One region of the Brevundimonas sp. LPMIX5 genome, then DNA from elsewhere that is predicted to be linked to it. Evidence: predicted binding sites of a transcription regulator. Region 1 holds the regulator's gene; the other holds the start of a gene.

Region 1 (4,071 bases):
GGCTGACGGCGATGCAGCGCTGGACCAGGCGGGCGGAGGCGGCTTCGCCCAGGGTCTCAAGGCAGGGGCGGTCGTCGAGCGGAACCGGCTGGGGCGCCATATCCGGACCTTCGGGCAGGCGGGCTTCGGGCTCGGGGGCCGAGGCGGGCGCTGGCGTCGGGACCGGCGCGGGGGCCGCTGGCTCAGGACGCGGCTGGCAGGCGACGAGCAGGCTGCTCAGGATCAGGCAGGCCAGAAGGGGCGGTCGGGTCATGCGGGGCTCCGGATCGGGGTTCGCCTATGCAACGACGATGGCCCCGATCCGGCTCCGCGAAAAGCCTTATCGGCGGGCGGCCTCGACGGCGGCGCGTTGCAGGGCGAACAGTTCGGTGCAGCCGATTTCCGCCAGTTCGAACAGACGGTCGAACTCGGCCCGGCTGAAGCCGCGCTTCTCGCCGGTGGCCTGAATCTCGACGATCTGGCCTGCGCCGGTCAGGACGAAGTTGGAATCGGCTTCGGCGGTGGAGTCTTCCTCATAGTCGAGGTCCAGCACCGGCAGATCCTTGAACACGCCGCACGACACGGCCGCCACCTGATCCAGAATGGGGTCGGTCGTCAGCACGCCCTCGTCCTTGAGGTAGTTGAGGGCGCTGGCCATGGCCACCCAGGCGCCGGTGATGGAGGCGGTGCGGGTGCCGCCGTCAGCCTGGATCACGTCGCAGTCGATCAGGACCTGACGCTCGCCCAGCGCCTTCAGGTCGACCACGGCGCGCAAGGAGCGGCCGATCAGGCGCTGGATTTCCTGGGTGCGGCCCGACTGCTTGCCGGCGGCGGCTTCGCGGCGGCCGCGAGTGTGGGTGGCGCGGGGCAGCATGCCGTATTCGGCCGTGACCCAGCCCTGGCCGGTGTTGCGCATCCAGCCCGGCACCTTTTCCTCGATCGAGGCCGTCACCAGCACCTTGGTATGGCCGAAGGACACCAGGCATGAGCCTTCGGCGTAGCGGTTGACGCCGGTTTCCAGCGTGACGGTGCGGAGTTGTTCGGGGGTGCGTTCGGACGGGCGCATGGGAATTCCTTGGAAGCGGGATGGCGCGTGCTTATCCTGAAACCATGAGCCTGTCCCGCCCTGACCCGTTTGCGGTGAGTCTCCGTTCCGTTTTGACGGGGCGGAGGGCGGCGCCATGAGCCTGCTTTACCCCTCGCCGGGTCTGGCGACGCTGGATGCGCGGGCGCGCGACATCTTCCGCCGGGTGGTCGAGACCTATCTGGAGACGGGCGAGCCGGTGGGGTCGCACACCCTGTCGCGCGCCGGGCTGGACCTGTCGCCCGCCTCGATCCGCAACACCATGCAGGCGCTGACGCAGGCCGGGCTGCTGGCCTCGCCGCACACGTCAGCCGGGCGGGCGCCGACCCATGCGGGGCTGCGGCTGTTCGTGGACGGCCTCCTGGAGGTCGGCGACATCGGTCAGGAGGAGCGGCGCGAGATCGACGCCCGGCTGGCGGTGATGGGCGCCAAGGGCGGCGGCCGCAATGTCGAGGAGGCGCTGGATGCGGCCTCCTCCCTGCTGTCGGGTCTGGCGGGCGGGGCGGGCATCGTCGCCAGCCCGGTGCGCGAGGCGGGGGTGCGCCATGTGGAGTTCGTGGCTCTGGGCGGCGGACAGGCGCTGGCGGTGCTGGTCGCCGACGACGGGGTGGTCGAGAACCGGCTGATGAATCTGGCGCCGGGCGTGACGCCCTCGACCCTGCAGGAGGCGTCGAACTTTCTCAGCGCGCGGCTGAAGGGGCGCCCGCTGGCCGAGGCACGGCACGAGATGAAGGCCGAGATGGAGGCTGCCCGGCGCGATCTGGACGCCGCCGCCGCCCGTCTGGTCGAGGACGGACTGGCGGCCTGGAGCGGCGGCGCAGGCGGCGGAGGCCACGACCGCAACCTGATCGTGCGCGGGCGCGGCAATCTGTTGCAGGACGCCCGCGCGGCCGAGGATCTGGAGCGGGTGCGCGTTCTGTTCGACGATCTGGAGCAGAAAGAACAGCTGATCGGCCTGCTGGACGACGTCGGCGCCGCCCAGGGCGTGCGCATCTATATCGGCGCCGAAACGCGACTCTTTTCGCTTTCGGGTTCCGCCGTGATCGCGGCGCCCTATATGTCGGGCCGGCAGCGGGTGCTGGGCGCCATCGGCGTCATCGGTCCCGCGCGGTTGAACTACGCCCGTGTCATACCGTTGGTGGACTATACCGCCCGGGTGCTGGGCCGGATTCTGGACGGACAAGAGACGTGAACGACATCAACGACGAGACCCGGGACCAACTCGAGCAGGACATCCACGAGGCCGATCTCGCGCCTGAGGGCGATGAGAACGCCGTGGTCGACGCCCTGATCGCCGAGCGCGATCAGTGGAAAGACCGCGCCCTGCGCGCCGTGGCCGATGCCGAGAACACCAAGCGCCGCGCCGAGACGCAGCAGAATGACGCGCGCGCCTACGCCATCCAGCGCTTCGCCAAGGATTTGCTGGGCGTGGCCGATACGCTGGAGCGCGGTCTGGCGACGGCGCCCAAGGATGCGGACGGCCCCACGGCGGCCATGGTCACGGGGCTGGAGCTGACGCAGAAGTCCCTGCTGTCGGCCTTTGAGGCCAACGGCCTGACCCGCGTCGACCCGGCGCCGGGCGACGCTTTCGATCCGCACCTGCATCAGGCGATGATGGAGCAGCCCTCGGACACCGTGCCGGGCGGCGCCGTCATCCAGACGCTGCAACCGGGCTACGCCCTGTTCGGCCGCACCGTGCGCGCGGCCATGGTGGTGGTCGCGGCCAAGGGCTCGGGCCCGGCGACGGGCGGCGCCTATGCCGATCCGAACACGACGGGCGGGAATTTCGACGCCAAGGCCTGAGGCTTTCGCGCGTTGATATGACGACGGCCCGGCGCAGACGCGTCGGGCCGTTTTTATGCGCCTGCAAAATAAACCGCTCATCCCGGCGGACGCCGGGATGAGCGGGTGGAGAGGTTAGCCCTTCAATTTCGAATCGAACAGTTCCAGCAACCTCCGCCAGCCGTCCTTCGCGTCCGCTTCGCGGTAGGAGGCGCGATAATCGGCGTGGAAGCCGTGCGGAGCGTCGTCATAGAGGATGATCTGGCTGTCGGTCCGGCCCGCAGCCTTCAGCGCGTCGTTCATCGCCCTGACCGTGTCGTTGGGAATGCCGCTGTCCTGGCCGCCGTAAAGACCCAGCACCGGCGCCTTCAGTTCGCCCGCCAGGTCGATGGGCCAGGGGCGACCCGCCGCCTTCTGGTCGTCGGTCGCATTGGCGGCGGGCGACAGGCGGCCGTACCAGGCGACCCCGGAGTCCAGCGCCGGGAAGCGGGCCATCGCCTGCCACACCACCTTGCCGCCCCAGCAGAAGCCGGTGATCCCGACCTTGTCCGCCTTCGCCCAGGATTGGGTGCCGACCCAGTCCAGCGTAGCGGCAATGTCGCCCATGACCTGTTCATAGCTCGCCGCGCCGACGATGCGCTGGATCGCCTGCATGTCGCTGAGCGGGGCTGGGTCCTGGACGCGGACGAAGAAGGCGGGCGCCACGGCCGCATAACCCGCCTTGGCCAGGCGGCGGCAGACGTCGCGGATGTATTCGTGCACGCCGAAAATCTCGGACACGACGATCACGACTGGGAAGGGGCCGGGGCCTTCGGGGCGGGCGATATAGGCGGGCAGGTCAAAGCCGTCGGGCGCCGGATAGGCTGCGTCTTGTGTGACCAGCCCCGCCGCGTCGGTGGCGATCGGCTGGGCGGACTGGCTGAGGGCGGCGGGGGCGTAGGCGGCGAAGAACAGCCCGCCCGCCGTCGCCACGCCCAGACTGCGGCGGCTGGGGGCGATCTGGTCGGGGCTCAGGCCCTCGGGCCGGGTGATCAGGGTCATCTCGGGTCTCCGGTCGGCGCTGTGGAAGCGGCGACAGTGCCTCGGCTTTCCCTCCGCCGTCGAGTCTTTCCGGCCTAGGCGGCGACCCGCAGCGTCAGATTGACCCGCCCGCCGCCGGGCAGCAGGCGCGACGAACCGGCCAGCAGCCGGTCGATCCCGTGGCGCGCCAGCCGCGCTGGGCCGGT
Region 2 (4,071 bases), on a different contig from region 1:
GTCCCTGGCGCGGGTGTGCGACGTCGAGGGGCGCCGCGCCGCCCTGTTCGCGGGCGAGGCCGTCAATCTGACCGAAGGGCGGGCGGTGTTGCATCCGGCCCTGCGCGCGCCGGACGGCGCGTCATTCCATGCGCTGGGCGAGCCGGTGTCGGCCGAGGTCGAGGCGGTGCGCGCCGAAATGAAGGCCTATGCCGAAGCTTTGCGGTGCGGAAATGAGACAGGCGCCACGGGGCGCCGGTTCGAGACGGTGCTTCATATCGGCATCGGCGGCTCGGACCTGGGGCCGCGTCTGATCTGGGACGCCCTGCGCCCGCTGGACCCGGACATCGACCTGCGCTTCGTCGCCAACATCGACCCGCGCGACATGGCCGAGGCCCTGGCCGGGCTGGATCCGGAAACGACCTTGGCCATCGTCGTCTCCAAGACCTTCACCACCCAAGAAACCTTGACCAACGCCGAGGCCGCCAAGGCGTGGCTGGCGGCCTCCCTGCCGGCTGAGGGGCTGGCCAAACACTTCACCGGCGTAACCGCCGCGCCGGAAAAAGCGCAGGCCTTCGGCTGCGGCCGCACCTTCGCGTTCCGGGACTGGGTCGGCGGGCGCTATTCCCTCTGGTCTGCGGTCAGCCTGTCCTGCGTCATCGCCCTGGGGTGGGAGCCGTTTCAGGCGTTTTTGGACGGCGCCGCCGACATGGACCGCCACTTCCTCGAGGCCCCGCTGGAGAAGAATGCGCCGGTACTGCTGGCCCTGGCCGAGATCTACAATGTCGACGGCCTGCATCGCGGGGCCCGCAGCGTGGCGCCCTATGCCCATGCCCTGCGCCGTCTGCCCGCCTTCCTGCAGCAACTGGAGATGGAATCGAACGGCAAACAGGTGCGCCGCGACGGCTCGCCCGTCGGCCGCCAGACCTGTCCGGTCGTCTTCGGCGAGCCGGGATCCAACGGCCAGCACGCCTTTTTCCAGCAGTTGCACCAAGGACTGGAGGTCGTTCCGGTCGAATTCATCGTGGTCGGCCACACCTGCGGGGGAACATCTGCAACAGCCCTATGGGCCAACGCCCTGGCTCAGGCCCAGGCCCTGATGCAAGGCAAGAGCGAGGCTCAGGCCCATGCAGAACTGATCGCTTCGGGCGCGTCGGAAGCCGAGGCGGATCGACTGGCCCCGCACAAGGCCTTCCCCGGCAACCGTCCGTCGACGACCGTTCTGATGAAGCGGCTGACGCCGCAGACCCTGGGCGCCCTGATCGCCCTCTATGAGCACAAGACCTTCGTCGAGGGCGTGATCTGGGACATCAACAGCTTCGACCAGTGGGGCGTGGAACTGGGCAAGGTTCTGGCCAGGGCGCTGCTCAAGGACGCCGCCAGCGGCGCGCCCTCGCCCGATCTGGACCCGTCCACGGCCGACCTGCTGCGTCGGCTGACGGCGTGAGCGTCGTCGCATCGGGCTGGCAAAGGCTGGAGGGGCTGGCCCTGCTGGCTATCGCCGCTTTCGCCTATGCCCGGTTCGGTCAGGGATGGGGCCTGTTCGCCGTTCTGTTTCTGGCGCCCGATCTGTCTTTCGCCGGCTATCTGGCCGGACCGCGCCTCGGCGCCCTGACCTATAATCTGGCGCACAGCCTGATCGGGCCGCTGCTGCTTGCGGGCGCGGGCCTGGTCGCGGATCAGTCGCTGGCTGTCGCGCTCGCCCTGATCTGGCTGGCCCATATCGGGTTCGACCGGGCGCTGGGCTACGGATTGAAGTCCCCGCTGGACTTCGGCGTCACCCACCTGGGCCTGATCGGCAAGGCCCGCAGAGGCCTATCCGCCTGAGCGCACACGCGAAAAAGGCCCGGTCGCAAAACCGGGCCTTTCCTTATGTCACCGGCCGCTTACCAGCGGCGGTCATAGCGGTAGTCGCGGTCGCGGCGGTTCTGATAGCTGCGCCACTCGCCCTGGTTCTTCCAGTAACGACCATCGCGATAGTAGCGACCGTCATTGCGCTCATAGCGGCCGTTGTAATAACCGTCGCGGCTGTTGATGCCGTGCTCCCGCTCCCAGTGGCCCTGGTTCCGGTAGCAGCGGCCGCCGCGATAATAGCCGCAGCTGCCGTTGTTCGAGGACGAGGCCGCGCCCAGGGCCGCACCCGCCAGGGCGCCCCCCGCGACATAGCGTCCATCGCCCTGGCCGATCAGGGCCCCGGCGACGCCGCCGACCACCGCGCCCAGCACGGCGTCACGGCCGGTGTTGTCGCGATCGCGGTCGCGATAATTATGGGCGGCGGCCGGAGTCGTGGCCAGCATCGTCACAACCAGAGCAGGGGCGATAGCGCCGGCGCCGATCTTGAACAGGGTCTTCATGGCGGGCTCCTTTCGAAAGCCGGTTGATCCGTTGTCCCCCTTTTAGCGAAGCCTGTCTGAACGACCCCGGGGGCGCCTGTTCATTTTCGCTTCATCCAGGCGCCTAATTTCGCGCCGCCCCGCCCTTGACGCCCCCCGCCCCCCTGCCTAACTCCCCGGTCGTTAGCACTCGGGGAGGGCGACTGCCAAAGTCGTGGGCTCCGAGGGCTGGAACCAACATCCTGACAGGAGTTACTCAGATGGCGTTTCGTCCGCTCGGCGACCGCGTGCTGGTCAAGCGCGTTGAAGAAGAATCCAAGACCAAGGGCGGGATCATCATCCCCGACACGGCCAAGGAAAAGCCCCAGGAAGGCGAAGTCGTCGCCGTGGGCCCCGGCGTCCGTGACGAAGACGGCAAGTTCGTCGCCCTGGAGCTGAAGGCCGGCGACCGCGTCCTGTTCGGCAAGTGGTCGGGCAGCGAAGTGAAGATCGACGGCGAAGACCTGATCATCATGAAGGAAACCGACGTCCTGGGCGTGCTGTCGTAAGACACGTCCTGGGTTTCCGGTTTCTCTCGTAAAAACATCTAGATAGGAGCTGCCCGCATGGCCGCTAAAATCGTAAAATTCAACACCGACGCCCGCGACAAGATGCTGAAGGGCGTCAACGTCCTGGCTGACGCCGTCAAGGTGACCCTGGGGCCGAAGGGCCGCAACGTCGTGATCCAGAAGTCCTTCGGCGCCCCGCGCTCGACCAAGGACGGCGTCTCGGTGGCCAAGGAAATCGAGCTGGAAGACGCCTTCGAGAACATGGGCGCCCAGATGATCCGCGAAGTCGCCTCCAAGGCGAACGACAAGGCGGGCGACGGCACCACCACCGCCACCGTCCTGGCCCAGGCCATCGTCCAGGAAGGCCTGAAGGCCGTGGCCGCCGGCATGAACCCGATGGACCTGAAGCGCGGCATCGACAAGGCTGTCGAAGCGGTGCTGGAAGAGGTCAAGTCGAACTCCAAGCCGGTCTCGAACAACTCGGAAATCGCCCAGGTCGGCACCATCTCGGCCAACGGCGACGCTGAAATCGGCGACCTGATCGCCCAGGCCATGGCCAAGGTCGGCAACGAAGGCGTCATCACCGTCGAAGAAGCCAAGACCGCCGAAACCACCGTCGACATCGTCGAGGGCATGCAGTTCGACCGCGGCTACCTGTCGCCCTACTTCATCACCAACCCGGACAAGATGGAGGTCTCCCTCGAAGAGCCCCTCATCCTGCTCCACGAGAAGAAGCTGACCTCGCTGCAGCCGATGCTGCCGGTGCTGGAAGCCGTGGTTCAGTCGGGCCGTCCCCTGCTGATCATCGCCGAGGACATCGAAGGCGAAGCCCTGGCCACCCTGGTGGTCAACAAACTACGCGGTGGTCTGCGTGTGGCGGCTGTCAAAGCCCCTGGCTTCGGCGACCGCCGCAAGGCCATGCTGGAAGACATCGCCATCCTGACCGGCGGCCAGGTCATCTCTGAAGACCTCGGCATCAAGCTGGAAACGGTCACGCTCGACATGCTGGGCAAGGCCAAGAAGGTCCAGATCACCAAGGACGACACCACCATCGTCGAAGGTTCGGGCGAGAAGGACGGCATCGAGGCCCGCGTCGGCCAGATCAAGCGTCAGATCGAAGACACCACCTCCGACTACGACAAGGAAAAGCTGCAAGAGCGTCTGGCCAAGCTGGCCGGCGGCGTCGCCGTCCTGCGCGTCGGCGGCTCGAC

What was found. The regulator HrcA, encoded in region 1, represses chaperone genes, less so after heat shock. The targets are predictions, from matches to a motif close to GTTAGCANTCNNNNNNNNNGANTGCTAAC.
Region 2: groES (co-chaperone GroES) is a predicted target of HrcA. The motif match lies at 2,495-2,523, and genes of this name have one in related genera.

The regions. Positions count from the first base shown of each region.
Region 1 is NZ_QWTZ01000010.1:182,478-186,548, forward strand. Features, by position in the region: gene D1604_RS10540 (hypothetical protein) at 1-253, opposite strand, end outside; gene rph (ribonuclease PH) at 320-1,045, opposite strand; gene hrcA (heat-inducible transcriptional repressor HrcA) at 1,161-2,255, shown strand; gene grpE (nucleotide exchange factor GrpE) at 2,252-2,866, shown strand; gene D1604_RS10560 (dienelactone hydrolase family protein) at 2,981-3,886, opposite strand; gene D1604_RS10565 (alpha-ketoglutarate-dependent dioxygenase AlkB) at 3,961-4,071, opposite strand, start outside.
Region 2 is NZ_QWTZ01000009.1:41,847-45,917, forward strand. Features, by position in the region: gene pgi (glucose-6-phosphate isomerase) at 1-1,426, shown strand, start outside; gene D1604_RS09585 (DUF4260 domain-containing protein) at 1,423-1,806, shown strand; gene D1604_RS09590 (hypothetical protein) at 1,866-2,333, opposite strand; gene groES (co-chaperone GroES) at 2,573-2,860, shown strand; gene groL (chaperonin GroEL) at 2,918-4,071, shown strand, end outside.